Regions from separate parts of the Synechococcus sp. R6-10 genome, predicted to be linked through region 2. Evidence: riboswitches for the same ligand, from Rfam matches in the RefSeq annotation. Region 2 holds a riboswitch; the other holds the start of a gene.
The links. Region 2 has a riboswitch for cobalamin ahead of NW837_RS11155 (sirohydrochlorin chelatase). Riboswitches for the same ligand answer to the same signal wherever they lie in the genome.
Positions count from the first base shown of each region.

Region 1: linked by a shared signal. The riboswitch ahead of metE (5-methyltetrahydropteroyltriglutamate--homocysteine S-methyltransferase) and the one ahead of NW837_RS11155 (sirohydrochlorin chelatase) in region 2 are both predicted to bind cobalamin.

Region 1 covers NZ_JANSHW010000156.1:708-7,417, forward strand. Annotated here, with positions in the region: gene NW837_RS05050 (ABC transporter substrate-binding protein) at 1-1,239, opposite strand, end outside; cobalamin riboswitch at 1,618-1,823, shown strand; gene metE (5-methyltetrahydropteroyltriglutamate--homocysteine S-methyltransferase) at 2,280-4,544, shown strand; gene NW837_RS05060 (cell division ATP-binding protein FtsE) at 4,721-5,560, opposite strand; gene NW837_RS05065 (WecB/TagA/CpsF family glycosyltransferase) at 5,601-6,350, opposite strand; gene NW837_RS05070 (DUF4439 domain-containing protein) at 6,598-6,710, shown strand, end outside.
Region 2 covers NZ_JANSHW010000399.1:768-12,537, reverse strand. Annotated here, with positions in the region: gene NW837_RS11190 (beta-ketoacyl-ACP synthase III) at 1-682, opposite strand, end outside; gene plsX (phosphate acyltransferase PlsX) at 669-1,772, opposite strand; gene hmpF (pilus motility taxis protein HmpF) at 2,002-3,729, opposite strand; gene trpC (indole-3-glycerol phosphate synthase TrpC) at 3,993-4,913, shown strand; gene NW837_RS11170 (DUF5340 domain-containing protein) at 4,977-5,216, shown strand; gene NW837_RS11165 (heavy-metal-associated domain-containing protein) at 5,276-5,470, shown strand; gene NW837_RS11160 (heavy metal translocating P-type ATPase) at 5,583-7,898, shown strand; cobalamin riboswitch at 8,027-8,163, shown strand; gene NW837_RS11155 (sirohydrochlorin chelatase) at 8,196-9,236, shown strand; gene NW837_RS11150 (hypothetical protein) at 9,334-10,227, shown strand; gene NW837_RS11145 (PAP/fibrillin family protein) at 10,224-10,835, opposite strand; gene NW837_RS11140 (L-threonylcarbamoyladenylate synthase) at 10,890-11,603, opposite strand; gene NW837_RS11135 (hypothetical protein) at 11,622-11,770, opposite strand, start outside.

The sequences.
Region 1 (6,710 bases), on a different contig from region 2:
CACAAACGGGTTGGCATAGTAGCCGGCATTGAAAAATCCCCCCTGGGCCGCTTTGCTGTGGTAGAGGTTGTACATCTCAGTTGGGTCATGGCTGCCCCAGCCAAACAGCACCACGTTGCTGTGCATGAGCGGAGTGATGTCATCCCAACTTTTGCCCTCGACATTGACTCGGATGCCCACAGGCCGCAGCATTTCTGCAACAGCTAGGGCCAGGGCTTGGCGAATACTGTCGTTGGCCGGGTAGAGCACGGTGAACTCAGCCCGCAGCCCGTTTTTTTCCACTGCCCCATCCCCATCTTTATCGCTCCAGCCTCCCTCAGCTAGAATCTGACGGGCCAGGTCTGGATTGTTGTCCTCAATCTTGGCGGTCGGCTCTTCCCAGGGCAAACCGCTGACTGGGCCATAGGCAGGGGATCCGTAGCCTTCTAGGACTCCATCCACCAGCGCCTGTCGGTCAATGGCGAAGTTGACCGCCTTGCGAATCGCCAAGTTAGAAGTCACATCGTTGCCGATGGGGTATCCCTTTGGGGTTGTTGCACCGGTTTTAGGGGGAAAGGGGAACATCAGCCCTCGGTTATCCACACTGGGAATGGCGTGAAGCTTCATGCCCTCAACAGTTTGCTTAGCCAAAGACTGAGGCACGCTAACCACGTGTACCTGTCCGGCTCGGGCTGCTGCAAAGGCTGCATCCTCCTCCAGGAAAAGGAAAACCAGCCGCCGAATGCCAGGAGTCTGGCCGTAATATAAGGGATTTGCCTCCACAATCAGTTGTTGCCCCTCATCCCACTGCACCAGTCGGTAGGGGCCAGAGCCAATGGGTTTGCGAGCATAATCAGGCCCGTGGGCATGTTGAGGCACGATACCCAAGGTGATGAGGCGGTTGACAAAAGTACTTTGGGGTTTTTGCAGCCGCAGCTCCACCGTATGAGTGTCGATAGCTACTGCTTCCTTTAGGGCGGTTAGGTCGACCAGACCACCACTCCGAGCTGCTTGGTTAAAGGTGTAAGCCACGTCCGCTGCTGTGACAGGTTTTCCATCGGAGAAGACTGCATCCTTTCGTAGGGTTACCGTCCAGGTTAGGCCATCTTGGCTGACAGTGTAGCCAGTCGCCAGGTCGTTTACAATCTCAAGGTTCTCGTCCCGCCGCAGCAGAGTGCTTTGGAACAAAGGCGAACCGTAACGTCCCCAGCCCAGGGTGGGATCAAATCCTTCTTCCCTTTCCCCTCCAATGGCCAGCACGATTTGATCGCTGGATCCTGCTAGCTTTGGATCGAAAGCTGTCCGCTCAGCAGCATTCTGAGCGCATCCAGCCCACATCTGGCTCAGCAAGAAGAGGCCCACAGACCACACAGTTACTTTTAAGCTTGATGCCATAGAAACCCCGATCTGTCGCTTTTTCAGCAAAAAGGAGCAAACCCCCTTGCCTCCTGGACAAGACTTATGGCAGCTAAGCTATCACTGCCTTATCTTGAGAGCAATGCAGGGGGGGAGGATGCTTAGAGGATTCCGATGACTTCCTGCAAGACCGCTGGGTGAAAGGTGAGGTCTGGTAGCTCCAAAGGCTGCTGGCTTGGTGATGATTGAAGCACTCTACTCCCGTCTCTGAACTCCGTGATACGATGTAGCTCAGCTATCGGTTCTGACGGGGATCAGCCGCCAGAGGAAACGGGGAAAGAGCAGTGAGAATCTGCCGCTGTCCCGCAGCTGTGATCCGGTTTAGGAGAAGTCCTGCAGCAAATCTCTAGAGTCATTCGCTGCCGATCCAGATCTTGTCCCCCAAAACCGTGTCAGTCAGAATGCCCGCCGATGGTTTTTCTAAACTTCACAACATCTGCGAGGTACAGATGGTAACTGTCTTGGCTTTAGCTCGTTTCTGCTTTCGTTATCCTGAGCATTTTCCCGGCGTTGCTCCCACAAGCTTTCGGTACTCCTCAGCAGTAGAAATAAGTCCAAGAACCCAAGCAAGACTCTGAGCCAGTTGGCCGGGAGAGAGTAAATTTTGGGTGCTGTTGCACCAAGATCTATCAAGATCTACAGCCCGCCTACGCGAAGGAAAGAGTGAGATGTCAGGCTTCCTGACTTCAATTGGTAGGCTGGCAAGTAGCCACTGCGATCGCTGGCTGCGTTGAGTATCTTTTTTGCGCAAAAGGCAGTGTTTTGTTGGGGTTCCAGAGGCAAGAGAGGAACAGCCGGTTTCTTCCTTGGCGGGCGGGATCCCAGTTGAGGGCGAATTGAACGCAGGAAAATTAGAAAACTCAGTATTTGGGATGGCACACAACATGACTGCACAAACCATGACATTGGGGTATGCCCGCATGGGCAAGCGCCGCGAGCTCAAAAAAGCTTTGGAAGGCTTTTGGAGTGGTGCCCTAGGGTCAGAGGCTCTGCTGGCTACCTTTTGGGATTTGGAGACTCAAGCCTGGCAGACTCAGCTACAAGCTGGGATTGATCACATTGCGGTAGGGGATCAGACTCTCTACGACCATGTACTGGACTGGGCCACCTGGCTGGGGCTGATCCCCTCTCGGTTCCGAGGTCTGTCGGGTTTAGACCGCTACTTTGCCATGGCGCGGGGGCGGGAGGGCCTGCCGGCTTTGGAAATGACCAAGTGGTTTGACACCAACTACCACTACTTGGTACCCGAAATTGAGCCGGAAGCCGATCCCAGTCCTAACTTTGGGGATTTTTTGGAAAGAGTTCGGCGGGCCCAAGGGATCCTAGGGGAGCGCACCAGCCCCGTTGTCCTCAGTCCAGTGACTTTGCTCTGCCTTAGCCAGCGATCTGGGGATCTGCGGGCGGACTTGGAAAAGCTCCTTCCTCTGTACCGGGATCTCCTCCAGGAGTTAAAACAGCTGGGGATCCCAGAAGTCCAGATTCACGATCCCATTTTGGTTACCAGCCAGGGAAGTGGCCTGCGGGAAGCTGTGGAAATGAGCTACCGCCAGTTGGCAACCGCCGGGATCCCTGTCCACTTGGTCACCTACTTCGATGACCTGGGGGAGACTTACCCCTGGGTGGTGCAACTGCCGGTGGCCGGCATTAGCCTTGACTTTACCCGTGGCCACACCCTGGATCTGGTAAGAACCTATGGCTTTCCGGCTGACCAGATCCTAGGTGCTGGCGTAGTGGACGCTCGGAATGTCTGGAAGGTTCAGCCTGAGACCGTCTTGGCCAGCCTGCGGGAGCTGCAGGGGGTAGCTCCCAACCTACGGGTGCAGCCTTCCGCTTCGTTGCAATTTGTGCCCCACGACGCTGCTCTGGAAGCCCAGTTGCCGGAACCCCTCAGAAATGTCCTCAGCTTTGCCGAACAGAAGCTGGCCGAAGTAGCTCTCCTGGCGCGAGCCCTCAACGGCGAAGACACTGCTGCCCAGCAGGCGGAAATCCAGCAGCAATGGCAGAGCTTTGCGCAGTTTAGCCCCCCCAACCCCCAAGTGCGCCAGGCTTTGGCCAACCTCAAGCTCCAGGACTTCGAGCGATTCCTGCCCTACGAGCAGCGCCTAAGTCGGCAGGTTCAGCTACCACCTTTGCCCACCACCACCATTGGCTCCTTCCCCCAAACTCCAGAGGTGCGGCAGTGGCGAGCTAAGTACAAAAGAGGGGAGGTTTCGCAGGCGGAGTACGAAGCAGCCATTGACGCTGAGATTGCCAAGTGCATCCGCATTCAAGAAGAGATTGGCCTGGATGTGTTGGTGCATGGGGAATTTGAGCGCACCGACATGGTGGAGTACTTTGCCCAGAAGCTGGAAGGCTTTGCCTTCACTGAACACGGCTGGGTGCAGAGTTACGGCAGCCGCTGCGTGCGCCCTCCCATTCTCTACGGCGACGTGGTTCGCCCCCAACCCATGACAGTGCGGGAATTCCAAGTAGCCCAGTCCCACACCCAAAAGCCGGTGAAAGGCATGCTCACGGGGCCAGTGACTATGCTCAACTGGTCCTTTCCCCGTGTTGATATTCCCCGGCGGGAGCAGGCTTTGCAGATTGCCCTGGCCTTGAGAGCCGAAGTGGCAGATCTGGAAGCGGCTGGAGCGGTGATGGTGCAAGTGGATGAGCCGGCACTGCGGGAGGGGCTACCTCTGAAAAAAGAACGCTGGCCAGAATACCTCAGCTGGGCAGTGGATGCCTTTCGCCTAGCTACCGGCGGGGCCAAGCCGGAAACCCAGATTCACACCCACATGTGCTACTCAGAGTTTGGGGACATCATCGAGCACATTGAGCGGCTGGATGCCGACGTGCTTTCCATTGAAAACAGCCGCAGCAACAACAAAACCCTGCTGCAAATTGCCCAGGCTGGGTATCGTCACCAGGTGGGCAACGGCGTTTACGATGTCCACAGCCCTGCGGTGCCGAGCGTTGAGCAAATCCTGCAGCAGCTGCGCACAGGACTGGCCCACTTGCCTGTGGAGCAAACTTGGGTTAATCCCGATTGTGGCCTCAAGACCCGCCGCTGGGAGGAGGTGATCCCCGCACTGAAAAATATGGTGGCTGCCGCTCATCAGCTAGGGGAGGAGCTTCTGGAAACCCAACCTGAGGGTCTGCGCGAGTAAGGCCCACGACCCGCTGATGTAACTGGTCGGGCTGGCTTGACAAGTCGCCGCGGGCGGTGCCGCTGTTGTGCTGATGCGGCTGGCTTAGGGCCTACGGTCTGCTGATGCAACCGGCAAAGCTGCTCTCCGGGATCTCAAAAAGCTTGTGAAGAGCAAACTAGGGATCCCGGCAGCCCTCAGCGCAGATCATACAGGCGCCCTCCCTCCATGCGCACCACCCGGTGGCCGGCCCGCTCCACCAGATAGGGGTCATGGCTGGTCATGATGACGGTCACCCCAAAGGAATTGAGCCGCTCCAAAATCTGGAGAACCAAGAGGGAGTTTTCCGGATCTAGGTTTCCTGTTGGCTCGTCCGCCAGCAGCAGCACCGGCATGTTGACAATGGCCCGGGCCAGGCTGAGGCGCTGCTGTTCCCCCCCCGAAAGCTCATGGGGAAAGTGATCTCGCTTTTCGGTCAGCCCCACCATCTTTAGGGTCGGCCCGATGCGACGGCGGATTTCTGCGGGGGACAGCCCTTGGGCGCGCAGCACGAAGGCCACATTTTCTGCCAGGGTGCGGTTGGCCAGAAGGCGATAATCTTGGAAAACCACCCCCAAGCGCCGCCGCAACATGGCCAGCGGACGCGGTGGGATGCGGTAGGGTCGCCGCCGCCCTTCAGAAGAAAAGAGACAGACTTGATCGACGATGACCGTGCCCTCGGTGGCCTGTTCCGCCCCGTAGAGTAGCCGCAGCAGGGTGGACTTGCCCGCCCCGGAGACCCCAGTTACGAACACAAACTCGCCGCGGCGCACCTCCAAGTTCACATCCTGAAAAATTAAGTTGCCGTTGGGAAAGACCTTGCTCACGCCCCGCAAGGACACCATGCTGGCCGGGGCTTGCAGGGATCCGGATTGGGTGCTGCTGTAAAAGCCCAGGGTGGCCTCTGGATGGGCTGGGGCAGGGGGATGAGGGGTCGGAGCCGTACCCGCCCAACGGTGTAAGCGAGGAGGATAGCCGATGTGCTGACCGATCACCATAGTAAGCGCCTAGACAGAGGAGGGAGAGAGCGCCGGCAGACTAGGGGCGCAAACGAGAAGAGGGATCCCACAGCACTCGCCAGACAAAGCTGGGCAGAGCTAACATGCGTCGCCAGCGCCAGGGTTCCTGATAGAGACGATACAACCATTCCAGGTGATGGTCACGCCACCAACGGGGCGCTCGCCGTTTTTGGCCGGCCCAAATGTCCAAGCTGCCCCCCACCCCCATCCAGATGGCTTGGGGCAAAAGGGGACGCCACTTTTGGATCCACAGCTCCTGCCGCGGGGATCCCAGCCCCACCCACACTAGTTGCGGTCGAAATTCCTGGAGAGCTTGCAGAAGCTCTTTTTCTTCCTCGCTAGAGAAGTAGCCGTGGTAGCCCCAGAGGGCCAAAGCAGGACACTGGGCTTGCCAATATCGAATTGCTGCCCGGTTGACTTCCGGCCTTCCCCCCACCAAGGCCAAGCGCCACCCCCGTTCTGCCGCCAACGGGATCAGGGTTTCTGCCAGCTCGATCCCCGGCACCCGCTGGACGCGGATCCCCTGCCGCCGCAGGGCCCACACCACCCCAATGCCATCGGGGATCACCAGCTCCGCCGCTTGCAGCACCTGGGCAAAGGCGGGATCCCGCTGCGCCTGCATGATCATTTCCGGGTTGCAGGTAACCACCTGAGCGCCCTGACCCTCCCGAATACGCGCCTCAATCCAGGTGGCGTAGCTCTGTAGGCTGGCCTCCGGCAGAGCAAGGTGCAGGTTCACGCCCAGAATCGCATGGATGGATAACGACACTACCGACCGAATGCTGGCCCCCACTGGAGCCGTTGGACACGCTTTTAAGATAGCCCGGACCTTCTCCCAGAGGGAGAGGGGAGTTCGAGGAGGCATTTCATGGCTATTTGACCACGAAAATCTCTTCCCTCAGGCATCCGCGGCGGCATCCACGGCGTATCTCCATCAGACCAGGCCAGAGGGAATTGCCCGACCCAGAGCAAGCCCCTGAAGGTTGGTTGCCATCTTTCGAGACAGGAGACTTGAGATGAAGACTGCAAAGACTCCCTTCGCTCTGCCTCAATTGGCCGCCGAATGGGATCCCAGCCCTGCAACCTCCCGCCGCAGCTTGTTGTTGGCTGGTTTGCTGGCGGGTGTAGG
Region 2 (11,770 bases):
TGTACACCTCACGGCCATTCATGGTGATGGGACAGCAGCGATACTGCCCCACCTGCAGGGATCCCACCAGGGGCTTGGCCTCTGTAGCCATGGACAAGCTGAGCAGCTGGCTGCCACTGCCATCGCTGCGCAGCTCAATGCTGAGGATCCCGCCGGTTTCCCCCGCCTCCAGAACCACCGCCCCGGCCCCATCTCCAAACAAGACACAGGTGGTGCGATCTGCCCAGTCCACCGTACGGGAGAGCACATCCGCCGCCACCACCAAGGCCCGCCGGTACAGCCCGGTTTGCAAAAACTGCGCTGCCGTGGCCACTGCAAAGACAAAGCCCGTGCAGGCTGCCGTCAGATCAAAAGCCACCGCCCGCGTTGCTCCCAGAGCTGCCTGCACCTGAGGGGCCGAGCCAAACCGATCGACACCGGTGGAAGTGGCCAGCAGGATCAAATCCAGGTCTTGAGGCAAGATCCCGGCCTGAGCCAAAGCGGCCTTGGCTGCCTGGACCGCCAAATCCACCAAGCTCAGCTCAGGGGGCAGAATGCGCCGCTGACGAATGCCGGTGCGGGGCCAGATCCATTCGTCGGAAGTTTCGACGATCTGGCCGAGATCGTCGTTGCTCAGGCAGGGATCCGGCAGGGCAGCCCCTGCCCCCACCAGCCGCACGGTCGGGAGGCTATGGCTGGGCATCTTCCACGGGTTCGGGACAGCGGGAGGAAGTCCTTTCCAGGGATCCCAACGGCAACACTTCCGGGCCAGAGCCAGAGTAGACCTGAAGGGGCCGGGTGCGCCGCCTGGGGTTGGATTCAGGTTCGCGAGGGTCAACCATTTCCGCCTGCAGCCGCTGTAGGATTTTCTGTTCTGCCGCCTCTTTGGCCAGGCGAATGGCGTGGTAGACCATCGGCGCCTTGGAGCTGCCGTGGGTAATCACGCAGATGCCGTTGACGCCGAGCAGCAAAGCACCGCCATACTCCACGTAGTCCATGCGCCGCTTTACCTGCTTGAGGTTGGGCCGGAGCAGCCAGCAGCCCAACTTGCCGCGCCAGCCGCGGGGCAGCTCCTCCCGCAGCACCTGGGTGATCACCTGGCCAACACTTTCGGCAAACTTGAGGAGGGCATTGCCCACAAAGCCGTCACACACCACCACATCAAACTCCCCGGTCAGCACATCCCGCCCCTCGGCATTGCCGGCGAAATGGATCCCTGGCAATTGGGCCAGGCGCTGGTGGGTGGCCAGAGCCAAATCATTGCCCTTGTTGGGCTCCTCGCCGATGTTGAGCAGGCCCACCCGCGGACGCTCGACCCCCAGTACGCACTGGCAGTAGAGGGATCCCATGCGGGCAAACTGCTCCAAAAAGCGGGGCCGGCAATCCACATTGGCCCCCACATCCAGCAGCAGCACCGGCTTGCCTTTCAAAGTGGGCAAAAGAGCGCCAATGGCCGGGCGATCGATCCCTGCCAGCCGGCCCAAATTCAGGTAGGCCGCAGCCATCGCTGCTCCGGTATTCCCGGCGGCCACCACGGCATCCGCTTGGTTGGAGCGCACCTGTTGCATCGAGATGTTGATGGAGGCTTTGGGCTTTTTGCGCACCATCAGCGGCTCTTCCGCCATGCCCACATCCTCTTCGGCAGGCACAATGGTGATCCCAGCAGGCAAGGGTTGGGGCAGAAAGGGCTTGAGGGAATCTGGACGACCGACTAGTGCAATCCCGACCCGGAGCTGCCGATGGGCCAGCAGGGCGCCCTTGATGATCTCTTCGGGAGCGTAGTCACCCCCCATCGCATCGACCGCAATTCGCACAAGCTGACCTCACACTGGAATATCCTTGGCAACTGCAAGCAAGAAGCGGGGCAAAACGCACTAACCTCTGCAGTCCCCTCGCCCGAGAATTGGGAGCCCCAGTGGCTGCAGGGTGCTAGCGAATTTTACCAGATTTGTTTTCCTCAATTAAGGCCGCAGTTCCGCTTGCGCCGGTTCTCCCCACCCCCCACAGGAAACGTGAACTTCCTCACGCCTGCGCGAGGGTAGCCAGGAGAAAGTGTACCTGTTGGACGTGGTCGCATGCGGCGGAGTTTCTGGCTTGGTGTTGGCTCAGCTCCGTCTCCAACTGCACCAATTCTCCTGCCAACGCTGCCCACCGATCCCGCTCTGGGTAGAGGGTGGCCTGCAGGTGATTGAGGCGACCCCAGGTTTCTGCCATGGCCTGGGCGCGCGCCCGCAGGGATCCCTCCTCTTGCTCCAGGTGTTGCCACTGCTGCTCCAATTCCTGCCGTTGGCGGGCGAGCTGCTCCTGCTGAGAAGGCAAGGACGATTCCAGTTGTTGAATGAGGGTTTGCAGACGACCTTTTTCTTGGAGAAGATCCTGCTTCTGGCTGCCGATCTGTTCCAGGAGCGGCCCAATATCGACCTGAACCGGGGCAGCAGCTTGATTTTGCAGCTGTCTAAGGCGGGCTTCCTGGCGGGTCAACTCTTCATACTCTCGCTGCAGGTTTTTTTCCTGAGGCAGCAGGGCTTCTTCCAAAGCACTGCAGGCAGACTGGGCATAGTCGATATCCATCTCGATGTCAAACCGCTCCTCTGGAGAGGCGCTGGCCAGCCGCTCTTGCAGCTCCCGCAGGGTTTGCCGGTTTTGCTCCAGTTCGGCCCGCTGCTGGCTGACCTGGGCCGCCCGCTGCTCGTAATCTCGGCGCAGTTGGCTGACCAAAGCCGCCAGCTCCTCGACCGAGATCGCCGGCTCCCCAGCCCTGCCGTTGCTGCTGCCATCGACGATAAAGTCGTACTCCTGCACCAGACGAGAGGCTTTCTGGTATAGGCTCTCTTGAGATTGCAGCTGCTGGAGAATCCTCTGCAGGTGCTCTTGATGGGCTCGCAGGGATCCCCGTCGAGTTTGCCACTCTGCTTGGCTTTGCTCCAGGGATTGTCGGGATCCCCACCAAGCGGTGTGGCGTTCTTGCCAAGCGCGGTAGTCTCGATCCAGCTCGTCTTGCCGGGCCTGGGCCTGCTGACGTTCTGCTTCCAGTTGGGCAATCTGTTGATTCAAGTGCTCCTGCTGCTGCTGAATGTGGCTTTTCAAGCTTTGCAGAAGCGCCAAGGGATCCCCAGCCGGATGTAGAGTCTCCTGGAGCTGCTGCACCAAAGCCTGTAGCTGCGCTGCTTCTGCCTCCCCCAAGCGGCTGGAGCGAGCTTCTTGCAACTGGGCTTCCAACTCTTGCCGCTGCCGATTCAGAGCTTCCCGCTGCTCTCCGATCAGGCGCTGTTGTTCAGCTAAGTAAGCTTGCTGGGCTGCCAGTTCCTCTTTGAGGCTGTCCAGAAGTTTGCGATCTTCCTCCACACTCTTGTATTGCTCATACAGCCGCTGCACCTCTTCTTCCTGGGCTGCTAGCTCCATCTCGCGGCGGGTAAGCTCATGCGCCTGAAAGGTGAGGGACTGTTTCCAAACCTCGATCTCCTCTTCCTGGCTGCGGGCTCTGAGCTGAAGTTGGCTGAAGTTTTGCAGATAGGTCACCAGTTGGCGAGCGGCTTCGCTGATGCGGGCGACCTGACGGTTGCCGGAGATTTCCGCCAGCACCAATGACCCATCCTTGAAGCGCCCAGCCTCCTGGGCGATGCGGCCTTCCAAGGTAATGGATTCTTCGTTCACGGCCACCCAGGTATTGTCCTGCTGCTGCTTGGCCAGCAATTGCAGAGACGACTTGGCAAATCCAATCGGCTTGGATAGCTCTGCTAGGTACAGCACGCCTGAACTCCTCTAAAACAGCATGGACAGCACCAGCCTTGACCCCACCGAGCCACTGCCCCTGGCCGGGGAAAAATGGACGGCCGCCAGAACATGGCTCGCCGAGGCGCATAAAGACTACACCACCTTTCTAGACTCAACCATAGGGTAAAAAAAACACCTTCGCCAGATGAGTTTTGGGGATGCCTGGGGTAGCTATTCAAACCGGTGGCGGAGCACTAAAGTAGTCTAGGGTGTGGTGTAGAGTTGTGTTCGGGGGTTGTATGGAGCTGCAAGGTGAGCCGCTTTCTGTTCGTCGGCGTTCTCCTGCCCCGCCGGTGGTCGTAGCCTCTCAGGTGTACCAGACAACAGCGCCGGAAGCCAAACCGCGCCACATCTTGGAAGCGATCGTCTGGCACAAAGAACAGGAGGTGGAGCGCCAACGGGAGCAGCTTCCCCTCAAGCAATTGCAACGGCAACTGGATCAAGCCCCGCCGGTGCGGGATTTTGTGGCGGCTCTTACCCAGTCTCCTCACCCTGTTTCCTTGATTGCCGAGGTCAAAAAAGCCTCCCCCAGCCGCGGCGTTCTCCGGGATCCCTTTGACCCGGTAGCCATTGCCCAGAGCTATGAGGCCGGTGGGGCCAGTTGTCTCTCGGTGCTGACGGATGAGCGGTTCTTTCAGGGCAGTGGCGAGTATCTGCGGCAGATCCGTCAAGCGGCAGGGATCCCCATCCTCTGCAAGGAGTTCATCCTCTACCCCTACCAAATCCTCTGGGCCCGCAGCCTGGGGGCAGATGCGGTGCTGCTGATTGCCGCCATTCTCTCGGATGCGGACTTGGGCTATTTTCTCAAGCTGGTTCGGCAATTGGGTATGGCGGCTCTGCTGGAGGTGCACACTTCCCAAGAGTTGCAGCGGGTGTTGCGTTTGCCCCAACTGCAAGACTCCAGGGGGCAGGTGCTCATTGGCATCAACAATCGCGATCTGAGAACCTTTGCGGTGGACTTAAACACAACGCGCAACCTGTTGGCCGCCCACTCGGAGCTCCTTGGCGATCTGCCTGTGGTCAGCGAGTCCGGCATCCATACCCCCGCCGATCTGCAGCAGTTGCGGGCCTGGGGGGTGCGCTCTGTGCTGGTGGGGGAAGCGCTGGTGACCCAGCCGGATCCCGGCCAAGCTGTGCGCCACCTGTTGTCATCTCAGTGAATGAAAACCATTTATCAATGGATCTCTGCGAGAACAATTGATCTCTAAGGATTGCTTGGATCGATGAAACGTATTCCTGTGCCGGCTCATATCCACTACGAATTTCTGCTGCGGGTGTTGGAGCGGCAAACCTTTCCGGCAGTGGAAGAACAGGATTTTGGCAACCGAGGCCGCACGCAAGAGCTGATCAACTCCCTGCGCAAAGCCCTCACCCAACAGGTGCAACTGGAGGAAGAGTGGCGACAGCGGGGCTATCAGGTGGACTACCGCTGGAATATGGACGAGCCTCAGCCTCCCCCTTGACCTTCCAGCCCACTGTAAGGTTTAGCATCCTTTCAGTGGCATTGGGGGGGTTTTCCAAGATGCAGGTTGTTTTGACGGTGCCCAAGCTGGCCTGTGGGGCCTGTATAGACACCATTGCGCAAGCGGTGCGGCAACTGGATCCCCAGGCGCAGGTGGAAGGGGATCCCAAAACCAAACAGGTGCGGATTACTTCTGAGCGGCCTGTGGGCGATTTGCGGCAGGCCCTCACCCAGGTGGGATATCCCCCGGCCTAGTCAATTTTGGGCCGGGAACGGTCGGGCGTCTGTTTTGAATTTCTGTACAGATGGCTGCCTTCGCCCTGCCCAGGGTGGAGAGTAGCTGTCGTTTCATCAACAAGGTGTTGCCATGTCTGCCCATAAAGGGTCATCGGGTGCACTATCGGCCTCTGCGCCTTCTCCTGAGGGCACTTGGCAGTTGGCCCTGCAAGGGATGAGCTGTGCCTCCTGCGCCCGCAGCATCGAACAGGCCCTCGCTCAGGTGCAGGGGGTGTCCCACGGATCAGTGAATTTTGCCAGCGAGCAGGCCACCGTCAAAGGGGATCCCAGGCTGGTGGATCCGCAGGCGTTGATTCGGGCGGTGGAGCGGGTGGGGTATCGGGCGCGCCTCATCCAAGAGGATTGGCAACTGGACGATCTGTCGGATCCAGAGCGGATCGCCCAACGGGCCGCAGAACGGGAATTGAAGCTGAAGGTGGCGATGGGGGTGGGCATCAGCACGGTGCTGGTGATCGGATCCCTGCCGATGATGCTGGGGATGGACATCCCGGGCTTTCCCATGTGGCTGCACAATCCTGGGTTGCAGTTGCTGCTGACGGCTCCGGTGCAGTTTTGGGTGGGCAAGCATTTTTATCGAGGCGCTTGGGCCGCTTGGCAACGGCGCTCGGCGGATATGAACACGCTGGTGGCCTTAGGGACGAGCGCGGCTTTCTTCTATTCCATTTTCCCAACGGTTTTCCCCGACTCTTTCCATCGGCAGGGACTGCATCCCGATGTGTATTACGAAGTGTCGGCGGTGGTCACCACCTTGATCCTGGTGGGTAAGTGGATGGAGCAACGGGCCAAAAGGCAAACCTCTGAGGCCATTCGCAAGCTGATCGGGCTGCAACCGAAAACGGCAAGGGTAATTCGCCAGGGGGTGGAGCAGGATATTCCGATTCGGGAAGTGCAGGTGGGGGATCGGATCCGGGTGCGCCCCGGCGAGAAGGTGCCGGTGGATGGGGTAATCCTAGAGGGATCCTCCAGCCTCGACGAGTCGATGGTGACCGGCGAGAGCCTGCCTGTTGTCAAATCGGCGGGGGATGAGGTGATTGGGGCAACGCTGAATCGGACGGGCAGCTTTGTGATGGAAGCGCGGCGGGTGGGCAAAGACACAGTTCTGGCCCAGATCGTGCGCTTGGTGCAGGAAGCTCAGGGATCCAAAGCTCCGATTCAACAGTTGGCGGATCGGGTGACTGCCTGGTTTGTGCCGGCAGTGATCGGGGTGGCAGTTCTAACTTTTGTGCTCTGGTGGGTGCTGGCCGATAACCCGACACTGGCCTTGGTGAACACAATTGGGGTGCTGATCATCGCCTGCCCTTGCGCGCTGGGGTTGGCGACCCCCACCTCGATCCTGGTGGCCACGGGACGAGGGGCAGAATTGGGGATCCTGGTGAAAAGTGCCGACAGCCTGGAATTGGCCCACCACTTGCGCACGGTGGTCTTGGACAAAACCGGCACCCTGACTGAAGGTCGTCCCACTGTCACCGATATTTGGGCCCACGGCTCCTCTCCCCTGGCGGTGTTGCGCCTGGCAGCGGCGGTGGAGCGGCACTCGGAACATCCTTTGGCCCAGGCGGTAGTGCAGAAAGCCGAAGCCGAAAAAATTGCCATCCCTCCTGCCCAGCATTTTCAGGCAAGGATAGGCAGTGGGGCAGAAGCCTGGGTGGAAGACCAGTGGATCCGCATCGGTCGGCTGAGCTGGCTACAGGAGATGGGGATCCCCTGGGATCCCTCTTGGTCAGAGCGGGTTCAGAATTGGGAAAGCCAGGGCAAAACGGTGATCGGCGTAGCCCAATCCCAGAGCCTGGTGGGGCTGTTGGCCATTGCCGATCCGCTCAAACCCACTTCTCCTGAGGCAGTGCAACAGCTGCAACAGATGGGTCTAGAGGTGATCCTGCTAACCGGGGATAACCCCACCACAGCCCAAGCGGTTGCTCGGCAAGCAGGCATTCAGCGGGTAATTGCCCAAGTCCGTCCGGATCAGAAGGCCGCTTACATTCGCAGCTTCAGACAACCTCGACACCGGGTGGCGATGGTGGGAGATGGCATTAACGATGCTCCGGCTCTGGCAGAAGCCGATGTGGGGATCGCCATCGGTACGGGTACGGATGTGGCGATGGCCGCCAGCGATATTACCCTCATGTCGGGGGATCTGCGGGGAGTCGCCACAGCCATTCAACTCAGCCGGGCCACCCTCAACAACATCCGCCAGAACCTCTTCTTCGCCTTTATCTACAATACGCTCGGGATCCCGATTGCTGCTGGGGCGCTCTATCCCTTCACAGGCTGGCTGCTCAACCCCATGCTGGCCGGGGCAGCCATGGCCCTGAGTTCCGTTTCGGTGGTCGCCAATGCCCTGCGCCTGCGACACTTTCAGCCCCCCAGACCAGCGGGCCGGCGTTAGGCCCTCTCCCAGGGGCAAGGGGGATTAGCGCGGCAACAGTTTTGCTGCCCTTTGAGCATGAGTCTGCCGTACCGCTCATGCCTCAGGGCTATCTTCTGGCAGACAAGGACATCCCCCCCAGGGGGCTTGGTGAACGACAAGCGGCAAGCTAACCTAAAAGGCTCAGGCAGACTGGGGAAAGCGCGGTGCAAGTCCGCCACTGTGACGCAACTGTGATGGGATCCCTCCCTCAGCCAGAACACCCACCTGCCGTTGTCCTGTACCCCTTGCGATTCACAAGGAACGGAGTTTTTTGTGTTGAATACCCTCAGTGTTTCCCCTCCGCTTGCGGTTGGGCAGTCTCCTGTTGTCCCCCTGCCCCTGTTGCTCATCGGCCACGGATCCCGCGACCCCCAAGGGCAGCAAGCCTTTCTGGAGCTAGCCCAGGCTTACCAAGCTCTCACCCCCCATCGACCGGTGATCCCCTGCTTTCTGGAGCTGACCCAGCCAACCATTGCCCAGGGGGTAGAGCAGTGCTTGGCCCAAGGGTGGCAGGAGATCGTGGCCCTGCCGCTGTTGCTGTTTGGGGCCCGCCACAACAAGTTCGATGTGACGATGGAATTGGATCGCCTGCAGGCCCTCTATCCCCAGTTGCGCATTCATTACGGTGGGCCGCTGGGGATCCGCATCGAGATCCTGCAACTGCTGCGAGACCGATTGGCTGCTCTGATAGCTGCCCAACCGCGGCGGATCCCAGAGGCAGAAACCGTGCTCCTATTTGTGGGTCGCGGCTCCAGCGATCCCGAGGCCAATGCCGAAGCCTGTAAACTGGCCCGGTTGCTTTGGGAAGGATCTGGGTTTGCCGCTGTGGAAACTTGCTTTATCGGCATTACCCATCCCCGCCTGCCCGTGGGATTGGAGCGGGCCTTGTCCTGGCATCCGCGCCGGGTGATCGTGCTGCCCTACTTTCTGTTTACGGGGGTGTTGGTGAAAAAAATCGAGGCGGCAGTGGAACAACAACGACAACGACAGCCGGAAATCGACTGGCTGATGCTGCCGGAATTGGGCCTTGTGGATACGGTGCTGCACAGCCTGCAGCAACTGGAGCAGGAAGCCCTGCAGGGCCAAACCCCGATGAACTGCCACCTGTGCAAGTTTCGCCTGGCCGTGAGCGCAGAGGTCAGAGCTGGGCATACCCATCACCATCCTCACGAGCATCATCACCACCATCACGGGCACGGATCCCATCACCACCCTCATTCTCACCATCACCCTCAGCACGGCCACACCCACGCAGCGGCTGGGGATCCCTGGGCCCAATTAGAGGGCTACCACCAACGGGCTTGGCAGGTGCCCTAAGAGGGAAACAGAGGCTGCTGGCGGGATAAACTGAGTGCAGACAGGCCATTTTTGAACCTGGTTTTCCCGCTCTAGCGGTTGTGATGACGAAAAAACGATGATGCTCTCCCGCTCCTCTTGGGTTTCAGGTGCCGCTGCCGCGGGGAGCGGGATCTTTGTTTTCGCCCTGGTGGTGGGGCTGCTGGATCAGATCCTGCCCACCCTGCCCAAGGTTTCCCTCTCCCTGGCCGGGATCCCTGGGATCCTGGCTGGAATTGGGTCTGCCTATGGGGTTTGGCGGGTGGTTCAGATGGGTCTGCAATCGGCTTCCTGGAGCGACTTTCGAGAATCGCTGGTGGCGACCCTATCTCCCTTTGATCCCGCCGATTATGGCGGCAACCCTCGGCAACCCGAGGAGGATTCTCTCCCTTTGCAGTCGGTTGACGAGGATCCTCAAACCCAGATCCGCGATCGACAAATTCTTGATCAAGCTGAGCAGCAGACGGAAACTGAAACCGAAGTAAGCGAACACACTCAAGTAAGACTGCAGGGCGAGCAGCACCAGGATCAAGCTTCGCAGGCCAAGGCCCAACAGTTGCAGCCCCTACAAGAATTGTCATCACCTTCTTCCCCAAGCCCTGAGTCGGCAAAACCCACACCAGAGCCAGAGCTCAACCAAAAACTTCGCCAACTCCAGATGCAGGTCGCCACTCTGAAAATAGAACTGGAACTCCAAGAAATCCAACTGCAGCAGTTGGAGGTGAGGCGGACTCGGCTTCAGCAGCAGAAGCAGAAACTCAAGCACGTTCTGCGTCGCACGGCGTCCGAAAATCAAAGGCTGCGCTTCTTACAGGAGCAAAAAGCTCGGCAACTGGAGCAAACTCAACAGGAGCTGCAAACTTTGCGAGAGTCCTACCGCGCCTTGCAAGTTCTACAGGAAATAAGCTCCACCCTAACCCAAAACCCATCTCACGAAAGGGCGGAAACGGAGTCCTCTGGATCCTCCGACTAGCCGACCCGCTTTAGAACAAATACACTCCCCTCGCTGCCCCGACCCAGCCGCAAGTCTTCATCCAAATAGGTGATATCCAGCCAACCCGTTGGCTCGCGGCGGCGAATATCGATTTGAATAGCCGGGATCCGCTCCGGAGCCCGCTCGAGCAAATAGAGAAAACTCTCGATCTCGTAGCTCATCAAAGCTTGGGATCCGAGCACCAATCGCTCGAAAATCACCCTCACCCGGCGCTCAGATTCGGGGTAAAAGCGCGCTGATACAGCCAAGACTCCCCGTGGCACCCAAGCCCCCAGCCAGCCGGATCCCTGGATCTCCGCCACGTTGAAGACCCGTCCAGCCTTGGCCCGAATACACTGGTAGATCTCGCCGGTGGTCAAAAAAGGCAACTGTGCCAGCCGCAGCAGAGCTGTGCTCGTGGTAAATAGGGTGAGCCAGTTCCCCTCCAACCCTTCAGGAGCCGATGTTGGCTTGGGGGTGGGGTTGAGCGCTTCTAGGACGGCAATTTGAGACAAAATCTGGGCTTTTTGGTCAGGGGAGACTTTCCGGCCCCGGTCGGTTGCCTCCAGCAGGTGCAGCAGAGCCGATTTTTGCTGAGCCAGGGCCATGAGCACACTCCAAGGCATCAACCCCATTTTAGAGAACGCCAGATCCGGCTGCCCTCAACCGTCTTCTTCTACGGGTTTCAGATTTAGATCTGCCACCTGCTCATACCCCAGCCCGGCCCGCACCACCAGCGGCTCGGATCCCGTCAAGTCAATTACCGTAGAGACCTTGGCCCGACGGGGGGCATCGTCATCCAGCACCAGATCCACCTGTTTTTCCAACTGCCGCATCTCTTCAGCCGCAAAGATCCCACCCTCATCCCAGGGGTCGCTCTCCCACTCCCAGGCTTGCCCAGAACTTAAGTCCAGGGATCCGACGGGATCCCCCCCCAGCTTGGCAGAGGTGGAGACAATTGGATTGCCCAACTCTTCCAGCAAAGCCTGACAAATGGCAGAATCGGGCACGCGGATGCCGGTGGTTTTCCGCTTGGGCTCCATCACCAACTTGGGCACCAGCTTGGTGGCCGGCAACAGAAACGTAAACGGGCCCGGGATCAGCCGCCGCATCAGCCGATAGGCCGAATCGGTTACCTGGGCATAGTGGGCAATGCGTGAGAGAGAAGGGCACAAAAAGGTAAGAGGCTTGTCGTTGGAGAGCTGCTTGATACGGCGTACCCGCTCCACTGCTTGTTTGTGGGTCACATCGCAGCCAATGGCATAGACTGTATCGGTGGGGTAAAGCATCACCGCCCCCTCCCGCAAAGCCGCCGCAATCCGCCGGATGGAACGGGCCTGGGGCTGTTGCGGATGCAGCTTAAAGTACTCGGCCATCGGGCAGATGGGAAGAGGTCAAGACTGGGAGCAGCTACCCCCCAGGGGGTTTTCCACAAGAGGGCGGGGGGTCGGTGGCACCGACGCGGGCGGGGATCCCTGAGATTCGGGCCAGTCCTTCAGTTGTTGCATCAGGGCTTGGATGTGCAGACGGGGCAGATAGGGCC